2 regions of the Bowmanella yangjiangensis genome follow, and region 1 is predicted to be linked to the other one. Evidence: predicted binding sites of a transcription regulator. Region 1 holds the regulator's gene; the other holds the start of a gene.
What was found. Region 1 encodes sigma-54, which starts transcription at its own class of promoters, with help from an activator protein. Its sites were predicted from a motif close to GTTGGCACGNNNNTNGNNT; they were not measured.

Region 2: the regulator sigma-54 is predicted to act here: its motif matches at 3,369-3,387, upstream of KJY73_RS01520 (NF038132 family protein).

Annotation. Positions count from the first base shown of each region.
Region 1 covers NZ_JAHDJU010000001.1:117,890-125,384, forward strand. Annotated here, with positions in the region: gene KJY73_RS00535 (hypothetical protein) at 1-336, shown strand, start outside; gene KJY73_RS00540 (cupin domain-containing protein) at 342-656, shown strand; gene KJY73_RS00545 (DUF1272 domain-containing protein) at 656-964, shown strand; gene rluF (23S rRNA pseudouridine(2604) synthase RluF) at 1,091-1,828, shown strand; gene KJY73_RS00555 (HPr family phosphocarrier protein) at 1,839-2,111, opposite strand; gene rapZ (RNase adapter RapZ) at 2,108-2,956, opposite strand; gene ptsN (PTS IIA-like nitrogen regulatory protein PtsN) at 2,953-3,396, opposite strand; gene hpf (ribosome hibernation promoting factor) at 3,457-3,744, opposite strand; gene KJY73_RS00575 (RNA polymerase factor sigma-54) at 3,772-5,247, opposite strand; gene lptB (LPS export ABC transporter ATP-binding protein) at 5,336-6,061, opposite strand; gene lptA (lipopolysaccharide transport periplasmic protein LptA) at 6,066-6,584, opposite strand; gene lptC (LPS export ABC transporter periplasmic protein LptC) at 6,568-7,131, opposite strand; gene kdsC (3-deoxy-manno-octulosonate-8-phosphatase KdsC) at 7,128-7,495, opposite strand, start outside.
Region 2 covers NZ_JAHDJU010000001.1:319,624-327,118, forward strand. Annotated here, with positions in the region: gene relA (GTP diphosphokinase) at 1-257, shown strand, start outside; gene mazG (nucleoside triphosphate pyrophosphohydrolase) at 323-1,138, shown strand; gene KJY73_RS01515 (HD-GYP domain-containing protein) at 1,243-2,490, shown strand; gene KJY73_RS01520 (NF038132 family protein) at 2,531-3,310, opposite strand; gene KJY73_RS01525 (hypothetical protein) at 3,670-4,104, shown strand; gene KJY73_RS01530 (aspartate/glutamate racemase family protein) at 4,092-4,787, shown strand; gene tpx (thiol peroxidase) at 4,801-5,298, shown strand; gene rpoS (RNA polymerase sigma factor RpoS) at 5,364-6,344, opposite strand; gene KJY73_RS01545 (peptidoglycan DD-metalloendopeptidase family protein) at 6,422-7,222, opposite strand; gene KJY73_RS01550 (YqaA family protein) at 7,272-7,495, opposite strand, start outside.

The sequences.
Region 1 (7,495 bases):
GTTGCCGCCCATGCTGATATCACCCAGCTTGAAGGCAAACCACCATGCTCTCGCAGTCGCACCAGCGATTGCGACCCTTATCAGGCATACCGCAAGCAACTGCGAGATGTTGCCGCCGAGTTTGGCAGGCCTATGTTGTTTATTCATGGCGACACCGAGCCATTTTGCCTGGATAAAAATTACGGTCGCAAAACTGCCACAAATTTATGGCGTTTAAATGGCGCTGGTGATTACAACCTGATTGATGCACTGCGCATTAATATTGGTGACAAGGATACTGAGCCATTTAGTATCAAGGCATTAACCCGGGATATTGCTCCCCCTTTGTGTAAATAGACATTATGACCAGCATCATCCGAGCCAAAGACTTCACCGCATCTCGTCCCTGGGGGGCTTTGGATATAGCCTCTATGCAGGGGGTCAGCACTCGTCTGCATTGGACGGATAAGCCCTATCGCTGGCATATCAATGACGGTGAGGAAGTCTTTGTGGTGTTGGATGGTCAGGTGGAGATGAAGTATCGAGATGTGGAAGGGGAGCGTTCTGCCATATTAAATGCCGGCGACATTTTTTTCGCCAATGAAGGAACCGAGCACTGTGCTTTTCCCGTTGGGGAAGCCAGGATCCTGGTGGTGGAAAAGCAGGGAAGCCTCTGATGCTTCAACTACGACCAAATTGTGAATGTTGCAACCGCGCCTTGCCTACGGATTCGCAACTGGCACTGATTTGCAGTTATGAATGTACCTTCTGTCGGGACTGCGTTGAGCGTGTTTTGCAAAATGTTTGCCCAAATTGTGGAGGCGGTTTTATGCCAAGGCCGGTACGTCCCAAAAACGCTTATCGCCCCGGAGTGAGTTTGACACAACAACCGGCTTCGACGAATGCTGTGCATAGCCGTTATTGCGTCGAAGAGATGCAGACCTTTAGCCAAAAACTAGCTTCGATTCCACCGGCTGAGCGCTAAAGCCCGGCAAGTTTCCTGCCTCTGATCTGCCAGCGAACAGCTATGCCAGTTTGATTAGCTAGTTTTACCGTGATCTGCACTGCCGCATAGATTAAAATTCCCTGGCGCAAGGGCGCTGGAGGATATATGAGCGAAAACGGCGCCATCAGGCTTAATAAATTTATCAGTGATTCTGGCTATTGTTCGCGTCGTGAGGCGGATAAGCTCATTGAGCAAAAACGGGTGACTATTAATGGTCAGATCCCGGAGTTAGGCACCAAGGTGATGCCTGGCGACCAAGTTGCGGTGGATGGCAAAGGTGTGGGCGCCAGTGCCATGGATAAGTCTGATCGCACTTATATTGCCTACAACAAACCTGTCGGTGTTATCTGCACCACAGAGCGCGGTGTGCGCGGCAATATTGTCGATGCTATTCGTCATCGGCAGCGCATTTTTCCCATCGGCCGTCTGGATAAAGACTCTGAAGGGCTGATTTTCCTGACTACGGACGGCGATATCGTCAACAAGATCTTGCGGGCAGGCAACGAACACGAAAAAGAGTATGTGGTGACGGTGAACCAGCCGGTCAGTGAGCGATTTACCCGACAAATGAGTCAGGGTGTGCCGATTCTGGGTACGGTGACCAAGCCTTGCAAAGTAAAAGCTACCGGGCGTTTTTCATTTCGTATCATTCTGACGCAGGGCCTGAACAGACAGATTCGACGTATGTGCGAGTTCCTCGGTTATGAGGTGGTCAGTTTGAAACGCGTGCGTATTATGAATGTTGAGCTGGGGAATTTAAGACCAGGCCAGTGGCGAGACCTGTCTGATAGTGAAATGGCTGAGATTAATCAGGCAATTACCCATTCGAAGAAAACGGCCTGAGTGAACAACCTTATTCCGCTTCGTTGAATTTTTGCTGGATGAGTTGTTCAACTGCTGACAGCGCGGCTTGTGCATCCTGACCTTCGCTGATCACCACGACTTCCTTGCCCATACTGCTTTCCAGCATCATCAGCCCCAGCACGCTGGTGGCTGAGGCGGACTTTTCACCTTGTACCAGGGTGACCTGGGCATCGAATTGCACCGCCAGTTTAGCCAGCTGAGTAGCTGCTCTGGCGTGCAGGCCCAGCTTGTTCTGAATCAGCAGGGTCTTTTCTAATTTCATTTGCGTGATAACTCTCTGTGACGGATCTGCACATCCGGATGCACGGCCCTAAAGGTTTTTGCCAGACTCTCTGCCACAAAAACAGAACGATGCTGGCCACCGGTACAACCAATGGCAATAGTCACATAGCTGCGGTTATTCCGCTCCAGATGCGGTAACCAAGTGGATATCAGGTTCTGTATCTGCCAGATAAACTTGGTGACAATGGCCTGCGAACCCAGAAAAGCTTCAACCTGAGGGTCTAAGCCGGTGAGATTCTTAAGTTCCGGCTCCCAATGGGGATTGGGCAGGAAACGCGCATCAAACACATAATCAGCATCCTTGGGAATGCCATGCTTAAAACCAAAGGATTCAAATACCAGCACCAGGCGCGAGCTTTTCTTGCCCAGAATACGTTCTCGAACCAGCTCGGCCAGTTGATGTACTGACAGTTCACCGGTATCGATATACAAATCGGCTCTTTCGATTATCGGGCCGAGCAGCACCGACTCAGACTGAATGGCATCTGTCAGTGACTTACTGTGCTTGGACAAGGGGTGCAAACGACGGGTTTCGCTAAAGCGCTTAATCAGTACATCATCACTGGCGTCGAGATAGAGAATGGTTAACTCCCAGGTCGACGGCAGATAGTCGAGAATTTCGACCAGTTCTTCCGGGTCCTTGGGCAGATTGCGCACATCAATACTAACGGCCACCTGATCATATTCGTCCACCACAGTATGGGTGAGGGTAGGGAGCAGGTTAACGGGAATATTGTCTACACAGTAATAACCAAGATCTTCCAGCGCTCTGAGTACAATAGATTTCCCTGAGCCGGAACGACCACTGATGATGATGAGTTTCACACTATAGCCTCAAATAGTTCCTGATTTGATTGGGCGTGACGCAGTTTTTTTACCGTTTCCTTGTCATTCAATTTGGCGGCAATGGTGGCCAGGGTTTGTAAATGCCCTTGTGCCTGGTCCTCGGGGACCAATATAGCGAAAAATATGTCGACCGGTTGGTTGTCTATCGCTTCAAATGCGACCCCTGGCTGACTGGTAACCAATATTGCGGTTACATTACTCAGGCCGGCTAAGCGTCCGTGAGGAATGGCAATACCACAACCAATGCCTGTACTACCCATCTTTTCCCGGTTAAGTAAGCTAGTCAGAATGGCATCCTGGCCTATATCCGGAAGGTGTTGGGCGGCAATATCACTAATGGATTCCAGAATGCGTTTTTTGCTGGAGCCTTGTACTGCACATACAGTGCGGTCTGGGGTGAGGATGTCTTTGATTTCCATTTTGCGTTTTTTGTCTGTGTGGCCATAAACAGGCTAAGCCTGTTTATGGCATCAGTGGGCCTAATGGCGTTTCATCTTTTCCTTATGCTTGAGCACCTGGCGATCAAGCTTATCGATAAGACTATCAATGGCAGCATACATATCAGTATGTTCGGAAATAGCAAAGACTTCGGTACCGTTCAAATGTAATGTAGCCTCCGCTTTCTGGTTCAGCTTTTCGACATTCAGAATGACATGAACATTATTAATGTGATCGAAGTGTCTCTCCAACTTAGTAAATTTACTATCAACGTAGTCGCGAAGAGAATCGGTGATTTCAACGTGATGACCAGTAAGGTTGATTTGCATAGTGCCTCTTCCTTTTGTTGGCGAGTCTTACAGCAGACTCTTGCGTTGGTTAGATGGGGGAATCGATAGTGATTCCCGGTACTTGGCGATTGTTCGCCGGGCAACCATAATGCCTTGGTCGGCTAACAACTGCGCAATTTTGCTATCACTAAGTGGCTTGGCAGGTTTTTCTGCCGCCACCAGTTTCTTAATCAGAGCTCGAATAGCGGTAGATGAACATTCCCCGCCGCTTTCGGTTGCTACGTGGCTGGAGAAGAAATACTTCAGCTCATAAATGCCGCGTGGCGTATGCATATATTTCTGTGTGGTTACCCTGGAAATGGTGGACTCATGCATATCTACCATTTCTGCCACATCGTTCAATACCATAGGCTTCATGGCTTCTGGGCCGTATTCAAAGAAGCCCTGTTGCTGCTGAACAATACAGTTAGCGACCTTCAGTAAGGTGTCATTGCGGCTTTCCAGACTTTTGATAAACCATTTCGCTTCTTGCATGTGCGAGCGAATAAACTGGCTGTCGCTGGAATTGCGCGCATTGCGGCTCATGGCGGCATACTGCTGGTTAATACTCAGCTTAGGTAAGCTGTCAGGGTTCAGCTCTACTATCCAGCGCCCATTTTTCTTGGCAACAGATACGTCCGGTATAACGTATTCCGGTTCGCTGGTGACAATGGCGCTACCAGGGCGTGGATTGAGCGTTTGCAGTAACCGCAGTGCTTCGCGTAATTCTTCTTCTTTAAGACGCGCTTTGCGCATCAGAGTTCGGTAATCTTTGGCAGCCAGCAGATCGCTATATTCATTAATCAATGCTTTGGCTTCTTCCAGCCAAGGCGTGTCCGGTGCAAATTGACGCAACTGCACCAGCAGACATTCCTGCACTGAACGGGAGCCTACCCCAACCGGATCAAACATTTGAATGCGCTTCAGTACACACTCAATTTCATCCAGTTCTACCTCTTCGTTTTCAATATCCAGGCTTTGCAGGATATCTTCGGTACTGACTGTCAGGTATCCAGACTCATCAATACTATCGATAATGGCAATGGCAATGGCAGCATCGGTTTCACTGAAAGGGGTCAGACGCATCTGCCAAAGCAGGTGATCCTGAATATTGTCAGAGGTTTCCCCCTGGTAAATGGCATCATCATCACTGGCTGTAGAAGACGAAGCGGGGGCCGAAGAGGCGCTGTAGTATTCATCCCAAGTGGTATCTACGGGTAACTCATCGGGCAGTTCCTGCTTTTCCAATGCGTCGCCGGCTTCCAGGCTCTCGCTGTGCTCGCCATTAGAAAGAGATTCATTGTCGGGACTATTTAAATCCTGCACGTCTCCGGCAGAGAAGTCCTGTCCGTCATCCGCTTCCAACAATGGGTTGGAGTCCAGGGCTTCCTGGATTTCCTGCTGTAGATCCAGCGTGGACAACTGAAGCAGGCGGATGGCCTGTTGCAGTTGCGGCGTCATAGTGAGCTGCTGGCTGAATTTTAGTTGTAATGCGGGCTTCATCTACTTCTTATTATGTTCCAATGGCCTTTCAAGATATTGATATGGGCGTTTTAGCAAAGGTCAAGGTACCCTGCGGCATACGCCTTAACTATAGCCTGAATTGTTCTCCGAGGTATACATCTCTCACCTGCTTGTCATTCAACACCTGTTCGGCGCTGCCTTCGGCGATTAATTCACCATGGCTGACAATATAGGCTTTCTCACACACATCCAGGGTTTCACGAACATTGTGGTCGGTGATCAGAACGCCGATTCCTCTGTCTTTGAGATGATGGATAATCTTTTTAATATCGCTGACAGAGATAGGGTCGACACCGGCAAAAGGTTCATCTAACAAAATAAAGCGAGGATTGGCAGACAAGGCTCTGGCAATTTCAACCCTGCGCCTTTCACCGCCGGATAAGCTCATGCCGGTGCTATGCCGGATATGGTTAATATTGAACTCATCCAACAGAGCGTCGGCTTCTTGCTCGCGTTGTTCCTGATTCAGCTCTTTACGTGTTTCCAAAATAGCCATCAGGTTTTGATATACCGTCAACTTGCGAAAAATGGATGATTCCTGTGGCAAATAACCTATGCCACGACGAGCTCGAACGTGCATAGGTTCGTGGCTGAGTTCTTCGTCGTCGATAAAAATTTGGCCTTTATCCATGGGCACCAAGCCAACAATCATATAGAAAGAGGTTGTCTTACCCGCACCATTGGGTCCCAGCAGACCAACTATCTGTCCGGCGCTGACTTGCAAACTGACATCACGCACCACCTGGCGGTTTTTGTAGCTTTTGGCCAGATGTGAGGCCTTCAAGGTGGGCATGCTGTTACTTCTCCTGCACGGGTTTTTTCTTCGGTTCAGGCTGGAATATTGTCTCTACGCGACCATCTCCGTCATCTGAACCTTGGGCAACCAACTGCTCTTTCTCCATGTTGAATTCGATTTTATCACCGCTGACACTGCTACTGTTTTGATGTAGCTCAGCATTTCCGCTAAGCGTCAGTGTGCGTTTTTCTACATGGTATTCGATATGGTTTGCCAACGCTCGAATGCGACTACCATCTGCCATGGTTTGCTGATATTCGGCAGGATTACCGCGGGCGATAAAAATTTCCCGGCCTTTACCCTGCTCGGCATTTACTTCCACTTCACCCGCTTCAATGCTGAGTGAACCCTGAGTGATTTTTACATCTTCCCGAAAGATGGAGATTTTGTTGATGCCATCTCCGGACTGGAATTTAGAGGCCACTCGGATGGGTTCATTGAAGTCCTGATTGATGGCATTGGCAGCGGCGCTGATTAGCAAGGCGGTCAGCAGCAGGTTCAGTTTAGTTGTCTTTGCCATAGATGGTCTCTACGTGATCCAGTAATTCAAATTGTTTGTTATTCATATCAGCACTAAAACCATTGCCGCGAATGGTGTAATTGACGCCTGAAATAGTCACGGGCTGGTCTGAATGCATGATCTTGTTGTTGAGATCGATTTCAATAAAGCTGGTATTGATGGTTTGTAAAATGCCGTCTTCACTGAGACTGCGGATCTCAACATTGGTTTCCAATTGGATGCGGTTGTCTTCATATAAGGTGCCTTCCTGGGCGGTAATTTCCCAAGGGGGCTCATCAGCCTTAACAAACACGCTGTATTGAGGCTGTTGAAACAAGGTAAAACCCAGGGCTTCATAATGTTCCATGACGGTAGCATGGATGCTGTGGGTGAGAACCCCTTCCTCGTTATACAGGTTGGTTTGCATATTGCGCGCCTGATAATTCGGCTGCCATACATCTTCCCTGGGTTGGTTTGTCTGGGGTTGTTCGCTGTCCTGCCACCAGTTGTAGTTGGTGGCCACAATCAGCAAGAACAGCAGAAGTATACTTAAGGTTAAGCGGTTCATATGCTGCTGCCGTGACTGATGGTCAGTTTATCCTGGGCCTGCAGGAGCAGGTCACAAACCTCGCGCACTGCCCCAAAGCCACCTGAACACTGCGTAATGTAGTCAGCTTGTTGCTTTACAAAAGGATGGCCATCGGGCACAGATATGCTCAAAGCGCATAGCTCAAACATGCTCAAATCCGGCATGTCATCTCCCATGGCGGCGACCTGCTCAGAGGTTAATTCAAGTTCCGTCATCAGATTTTGCAAGGCGAAGCCTTTGTTTTCCTCTCCCTGAATGATATGTCTGATGCCTAAGGCGCGCATTCTATCTTCGACAATGCGGGATTTTCGGCCGGTAATCACGGCCACTTCCACGCCTATAT
Region 2 (7,495 bases), 200 kb from region 1:
GGGAGCGTAGCGGCGCTTTCGAATCCAACATTGAGATAAACTGCGCCGATCGTGACGGGATATTGCGTGATATCACTACAGTGCTGGCTAACGAGAAAATTGGCTTGCTGGGTGTGAATAGCCTGAGTAACGCTAAAGAACACACCGCTCGTATCAGTCTGAAACTAGAGGTAAAGGACCTCAATAGTCTGGCGAAGATTATTGCCAAGTTAAAATTCGTTAATGGTGTAGCAGACGTAAGACGCTCGGAGCTCTAATCGGCCTTTGACAGGCCAACTACAATTCGATGGCTTGTTCGCAATACAAAGTTAAGGGAAGTGTTTTGACAATTATTCATGATCAGAACTATCCGAATCTGGATAAGCTGCTTTGGGTGATGGACCGTTTACGTGACCCTGACGATGGCTGTCCGTGGGACTTAAAGCAGACTTTCGCCAGCATTGTACCTTTCACCCTTGAAGAAGCTTACGAAGTGGCGGATGCCATTGAAAGTGGTCAACCTGAAGCTATTCGAGAGGAGTTAGGCGATCTGCTGTTTCAGGTGGTGTTTTATGCCCGCCTAGGCAAAGAGCAGGCCTTGTTTGATTTTGAGGACGTGGCCGGTGCTATGGCCGAGAAGCTAATTCGTCGCCATCCTCATGTATTTGCCCAGGCAAAGTTTGATGAGTCAGAGGTCAAGGCCAACTGGGAAGCGGAAAAAGCCAAAGAGCGAGCCGATAAAGCCGGCGGCAGTGCCTCGTTACTGGATAATATTCCCAGAGCCATGCCTGCTTTGACCCGCGCAGCAAAAATTCAGAAGCGCTGCGCCACGGTTGGCTTTGACTGGCCAGATACTGAAGGCGTCTTTGCCAAGATTCAGGAAGAAATTTTGGAAGTGCAGGATGAGTTAGCTAAACCTCAAATAGACGAGCAGGCCCTGGAGGAAGAATTAGGCGATCTGTTATTCGCCACGGTGAATTTGCTGCGCAAGCTCAAAAAAGATCCAGAAACCATGCTGCGACGAGCCAATGACAAGTTTGAACAGCGATTTTCCTACATCGAAGCGCATTTGAACGGACATGGTCTGTCGCTTCAGCAGGTCAGTTTGGATGAAATGGAAAAACTGTGGCAGCAGGCCAAACAGCAGAGAAAAACTTGAGGAGCATCAATGCGCCGACCAGTGTTAGCGACTAAGCTGCATAGGTAGATGATGCCTCAATCGGGAAGGCCAGTTTCTAATTTTGTAAACAGTAACGAGCATTCATGGCAAAAGTGAAGATCCACCCCGACAACCTGCGATTAGGCATGTATGTCAAACTGCCTTCAGGGTGGATGAAGCACCCATTTCTATTCAGTAGCTTTAAACTGACTAATCAAGAGCAAGTCCGGGTGATTCGTGCCCTGAAGCTTCCCTATGTGTTGATCGATACAAGCAAAAGTGATGCTCAGTCGGAGGAAGAAGTGCAGCTTGCTCCCCAGGAAGAGGTTGAAGCTGAAACCGACCATCTGTTGGAACAAATGGAAAGGGAGAAAAGCCAGCGAATTGAACAACTGAAGCAATTCCGCCGCAGTCTGCAGAAGACAGAGAAAAATTTTCAACGCAGTTTGGCGCAAGTTCGGGCGCTGATGACCAAAGTGGGTAGCAGACCATTGCAAGCGGTGGAAGAAGCGCAGCAGTTGATCAGTGATATGGCCGAAATAATCCTGGGGGAAGAGAATGTCGCCTTGCACCTGATGAATCCTGATAAGCAAGGGGATGATCTGTACTTCCATTCTCTGAACGTGGCTGTTTTGGCAATGATGCTGGCCAGGCAGGCCGGGCTGAATCGCGAGCAGGGGCAGAAACTAGGCTTGGCTGCTTTGTTTCATGATGTGGGTAAATTGAAGATCCCTAGTCAGGTGATGCGCAAAACTACGCCATTAACTAAACCCGAACAAAATTTGCTGAAAATGCACTGCCAGTATGGGGTTGAGTTGCTAAGTCATTCAGAGGCTTTTCCCGGCGATATTTTACCGGTGATCCTGCAGCATCATGAATTTATGGATGGCAGCGGTTACCCCCGAGGATTAAGTGGTGCGGCCATCGATCCGCTGGCACAAATTCTCATGCTGGTGAATGAATACGATAATCAGTGTCACCCAAGGGATCCGGCAAATGCCAAGATTCCTTATCAGGCACTGTCTCATCTTTTCAAAAGTATGAAAGCTAAGCTGCCAGACAGGGAAACCAAGTTATTAGTAAAGCTGCTTGGGGTTTATCCTCCAGGTACTGTTGTCATGCTGTCTGACAATAGAGTAGGGATGGTCATTTCGGTGAATACCGCAGACCTGCTAAATCCTTCATTGCTGCTTTATGATGACTCTGTGCCAAGCACGGAAGCGCCAATGGTAACTTTGAAAGATTATGGGGCTAGCATTCAAAAAGTAATTAAGCCTTCGCAACTGCCAGAGCCCATTGCTTTATATTTAAATCCACGTAGCCGCATTAGCTACTTTGTAGATAAAACATAAAAAACGCTCCAATTGGAGCGTTTTTTACATAATCATTTAGTTACTTGCGTTTACGTGCAAAGCCTAACGCGACTAAACCTAACCCCATCAGAGTAAGGGGAGCTGGGATTGGAACCGGTGTACCGATCACGTTACCGCCAACAGTCGCACCGTCAAAAGCCATGGCGCTGTCGAAGCTGTTGTCGTTCCAGTTGACTACACCCATTTGCAGGTAATAGTTGCCGGTGTTAGCAATAGTGTAGCTAGCTTTAATCCAACCGGTATAGCCGCAACCAGTGGCAAAGCAACTTCCGGAATCGCTGCCCAATATAGACCAGTCAGGGTTGCCACCAACAATCGGCGTGCTACCTGGAGAAAGTGTTGCTTCTGGATTTGGCATTGAGAAACCTGGAACTGTATTACCACCATTCGTTGTTCTGGCAGTAAACAGCAGAGCTACTTGGTTCATCGCACTATCTAATAACCTGGCCCAGGCATAGTCGGAATATTCCGCACCATCAGAGGTCACATAATTAAAGAAAAATTCCAGGGAGTCACCGGCATTGGCGGCGAATACTGGTGACAGTGCAACGGAACCAAGTTCGGGACTACCTGAACCACCCACACCGGGCAGACCTAATCCGCTGACACCATTATCCGTGCTAACGTATCCAAATTGAGCGCTACCGAATGGGGATGTGGTGATATCCCCATCACCTGCAGTGCTTCCATAGTTACCTTGTCCGGTCCAGCCGGTCATCAGTGATGCAGATGCGTGTCCAGCCATTCCCAAGGCGGCTAACAGCAAGCAAGCAGTATTTACTACTTTCCTAAACTTCATTTACAACTCCTTTATATTTTAAATGATTGCCTGTTCTCGTTAACTTGGCGTGCTCACTTAGCAAATACCGTTCCATCGTTAAAAGTTCTTTTAAATCATGTGCTTGCTTTCGTTTTGTGGTGATTCCGCGCGATTCTTGTAAAAAAAATAGACAACTCTGCTCGAGACTATTAGTGATTTATGTAGCTTGATTGTTAACTAATGGTGCGGTTGTTCTTGACTAATTGACTGGCTATGTTTTTGTATAGAGAGGTATTCACTTAGTTGCTCTGCTAATAACTAACAACAAAGCCGAGTAAGCAACTAAGGATTGCACGCAGGAGCACTATGGCAATGGAGCGTAATCCGAGAGCAACATTATGTTAGCCCATAAACAGTTTTTCACTCTGCGATTGTCAGATTACCTGGCTCCCGAAACGGTGGAGGTATTTGACAGTTGGCGCTTTATGGGGCGGGAATGGATGGGGGAAGCTTTCGGCGCTACAGAGTTTTTGCGTTTACGTAGCCGTCCTGAATATACGCTGCTTATTAATTTGGATTTGCAGGAACTTCCTGCATTAAAAATGAAAGAGCTATTGCAAAGACTGGAACTCGCTGTTTCGCCAGGGATGGATGAGAGAGAGGTTGTTGCTGCGTTGGGTGTACCAACCAAGCAACATGATTTTTTGCCGGATCGGCAAACCTTGGATTACCAATTGTTCCAACCAGACCCCTACCATTTGTCGCTGACATTACGAAAAGAAAAGGGGCTGACTAACTTATTGTTATTGGCGGAGGATTTATCAAAACCATAGGCTTATTGGGTGGAATGAGCTGGGAGAGTACGCAAACTTATTATCAGTTGATCAATCAAGGCGTACGCGACAAGCTTGGCGGTTTGCATTCAGCTAACCTTATTTTAAACAGTCTGGATTTTGCACAAGTAGAACAACTACAAGCTCAAGATGACTGGGAAGCGGCAGCGGCGCTGTTGACCAAGGCTGGGCTGCAAGTGCAGCATGCTGGTGCTGACTTTTTACTGATTTGTACCAATACTATGCATAAAGTGGCCGATGCGCTGGAAGCCGTTCTGGATATTCCGCTGTTGCATATTGCTGATGCGACGGCCACGCGTTTAAAAGCGGAGGGGATAGATCGGGTCGGCTTATTAGGAACCGCCTTTACCATGGAGCAGGCATTCTATCGTCAGCGTCTCATCCGCCGTGATATTGAAGTGATTACACCTTCAGCGCCGGAACGTGAACGGGTGCATCGGGTGATTTATGAGGAACTGTGCAAAGGGCTGATTCTCGATACTTCCCGAGACGATTATCTGCGAGTTATTGAAGCACTTGCGCTACAAGGTGCTCAAGCGGTGGTGTTAGGATGTACGGAGATTGGTTTGCTCGTCAAGCAGACTGATACGCCGGTGCGACTATTTGACACCACAGAAATTCACGCTGCCAGTGCCGTTGATTGGGCACTGACAACACGTTAAGTAAGGAAAACGAATGGCTACAATTACACTCAAAGGAAACCCGATTGAAACTGTTGGTGAGCTGCCTGAGGTTGGCTGCCAGGCACCAACTTTTACCTTGGTCAGTACGGATTTATCAGAAACTGAACTAGCTGATTATGTTGGTAGTCGTTTAATACTCAACATATTCCCTTCGGTGGACACCCCAACCTGTGCCATGTCGGTAAGACAGTTCAACCAGCAGGCGGCAGCACTTAACAATACCAGGGTGCTATGTGTGTCCGCTGATTTGCCCTTCGCTTTGGCCCGTTTTTGCGGTGCAGAAGGTATAGATAAGGTGGGCAGTGCCTCCTGTTTCAGAAGTACTTTTGGTCATGACTATGGCGTGACGGTAAAGACTGGCCCTCTGGCGGGGTTGTTGTCTCGTGCCGTGGTGGTGATTGATGAAAATGGCAGGGTGATCCATACCCAGCAGGTTTCTGAAATTGCCGACGAACCTGACTACCAGCAAGCGCTAGCCGTTCTATCCTGAACTGGTGGTGAGATAATATAAAAAAAAGGGCAGCCAATTGGCTGCCCTTTGCTTTTTTCAGTTCATCAAGCTTCTCGGCTGAACAGCGATTCCAGATTCAGTCCTTGATGGCCCAGCATATCGCGCAGGCGTCTTAAGGCTTCAACTTGGATTTGTCTGACACGTTCACGAGTCAGGCCGATTTCAGCGCCTACGTCTTCCAATGTGGAAGGCTCATAGCCCATCAGGCCAAAGCGTCTGGCTAGCACTTCACGCTGTTTAGCGTTTAGTTCATTGAGCCAATGCACAATGCTGCTGCGCATATCTTTGTCTTGAAGTTCATCTTCTGGCCCATGACCTTTTTCGTCAGCAATAATGTCAAGTAATGCCTTGTCATTATCACTGCCGATAGGGGTATCAACCGAACTGATACGTTCATTTAAACGTAGCATCTTGGTCACGTCTTCTACCGGCTTATCTAATGCCTTGGCAATCTCTTCGGCAGTGGGCTCATGATCCAGCTTCTGTGCAAGCTCTCGGGCTGCACGTAAATACACATTCAGCTCTTTAACCACATGAATTGGCAAACGAATGGTACGAGTTTGGTTCATGATGGCCCGCTCAATAGTTTGACGGATCCACCAAGTGGCATAGGTTGAAAAACGGAACCCACGTTCGGGATCAAATTTCTCCACAGCCCGAATCAATCCCAGATTACCTTCTTCAATAAGGTCCAGTAGAGCTAAGCCACGATTGTTGTAGCGTCGGGCAATTTTTACGACTAATCGTAAATTACTGACAATCATGCGTTTGCGCGAAGCTTCACAGCCCTTAAGGGCTAAGCGGGCAAAGTAGACTTCTTCTTCGGCAGATAGAAGTGGAGAAAAACCTATTTCTCCCAGATAAAGTTGAGTGGCATCCAGATTTCGATGCATATCTTCCTGATTAGCAAGAATTTCCTCCATGGGGTCGACTTCGTCATCTACATCTTCAAGCTCTGATTCGACAACGTCATCAAATTCATCATTCAGCTCAGCATCGGTGATGGCAGTTTTCTTTTGACCCATAACAGCATCTCCAGCAAGGTTGTAAGGTTTAGATCATTTCCCTCTTTTGTCCTCTCTAGTGTTGTAATTATTTATTGTTATGGTTGGTTGGGTAAAAAACGTAACGGATCCACAGATTTGCCTTTATAACGAATCTCAAAGTGCAACATAGTCTGCGAAGTTCCACTACTGCCCATTTCGGCAATTTGTTGTCCCGGCCGCACCCAGTCTTGTTCTTTGACCAGTATTTTGCGGTTGTGAGCATAAGCAGTGAGGTAGGCATCAGTATGCTTGATGATTATCAGGTTACCGAATCCTCTCAGTGCGTTGCCCGTGTAGACAACTTTGCCAACTGCCGACGCCAAAATCGGCGTACCAGGCGAGTTAGCAATATCAATCCCTTTATTTCCCTGTTCCGAAAGTGAAAACTGCCCAATTACCTTACCTTTTGCAGGCCATATCCACTCTGTGACCTGGGGGGGGAAGTCCGAACCTGATGACACCGGCTTTGGACTTTTTTGGGTGTCAGTGGTGGACTTTTGAACAGTCTTGGATTCACCATACGCCTGCTTTTTAGGACGGTCAACTGGCTGATTTGCTTTTATTTTAGAGGTCTTACCAGTTGGTTTTGTAACATTTTTTCTGACGCTTTTGTTACTTTCTTTAAGCTTCAAAACCTGTCCAGGGTAGATGGCATAAGGCGCGGACAGCTTGTTAATTCTGGCTAGATCTTTGTAATCATTGCCTGAATACCAGGCAATGGAAAACAGCGTATCGCCTTTTTCCACCTGATATTCGGCGGCATTACCCAGTTCTTTGAATTGTTTGAAAGATTTGGCTTCACTGAGGGTCACGACCGGCGCAGGCGCATTACGGGAACTGCAGGCACTCAGCAACATAGCTGATAATAAAAGTGTTCCCCAGCGTCCTCGCCAGTCTGTCACAGCGCTACCTTAGCAGCAGATAAGCAATCACGGCTAACACCACAGTGGCCCAGCCAAGCGTCTCAACGTAGTCACGCAATTTATCTTCCATCTTTTTGCCTCCCCAACGCATCAATCCGGCCACCAGATAAAAGCGCATGGCCCGACCTACGGTCGATGCCAGTACAAAGGGTAAGAAGGCCATTTGCAGGAAGCCCGCGCTGACAGTAAAGACTTTGTAAGGTATAG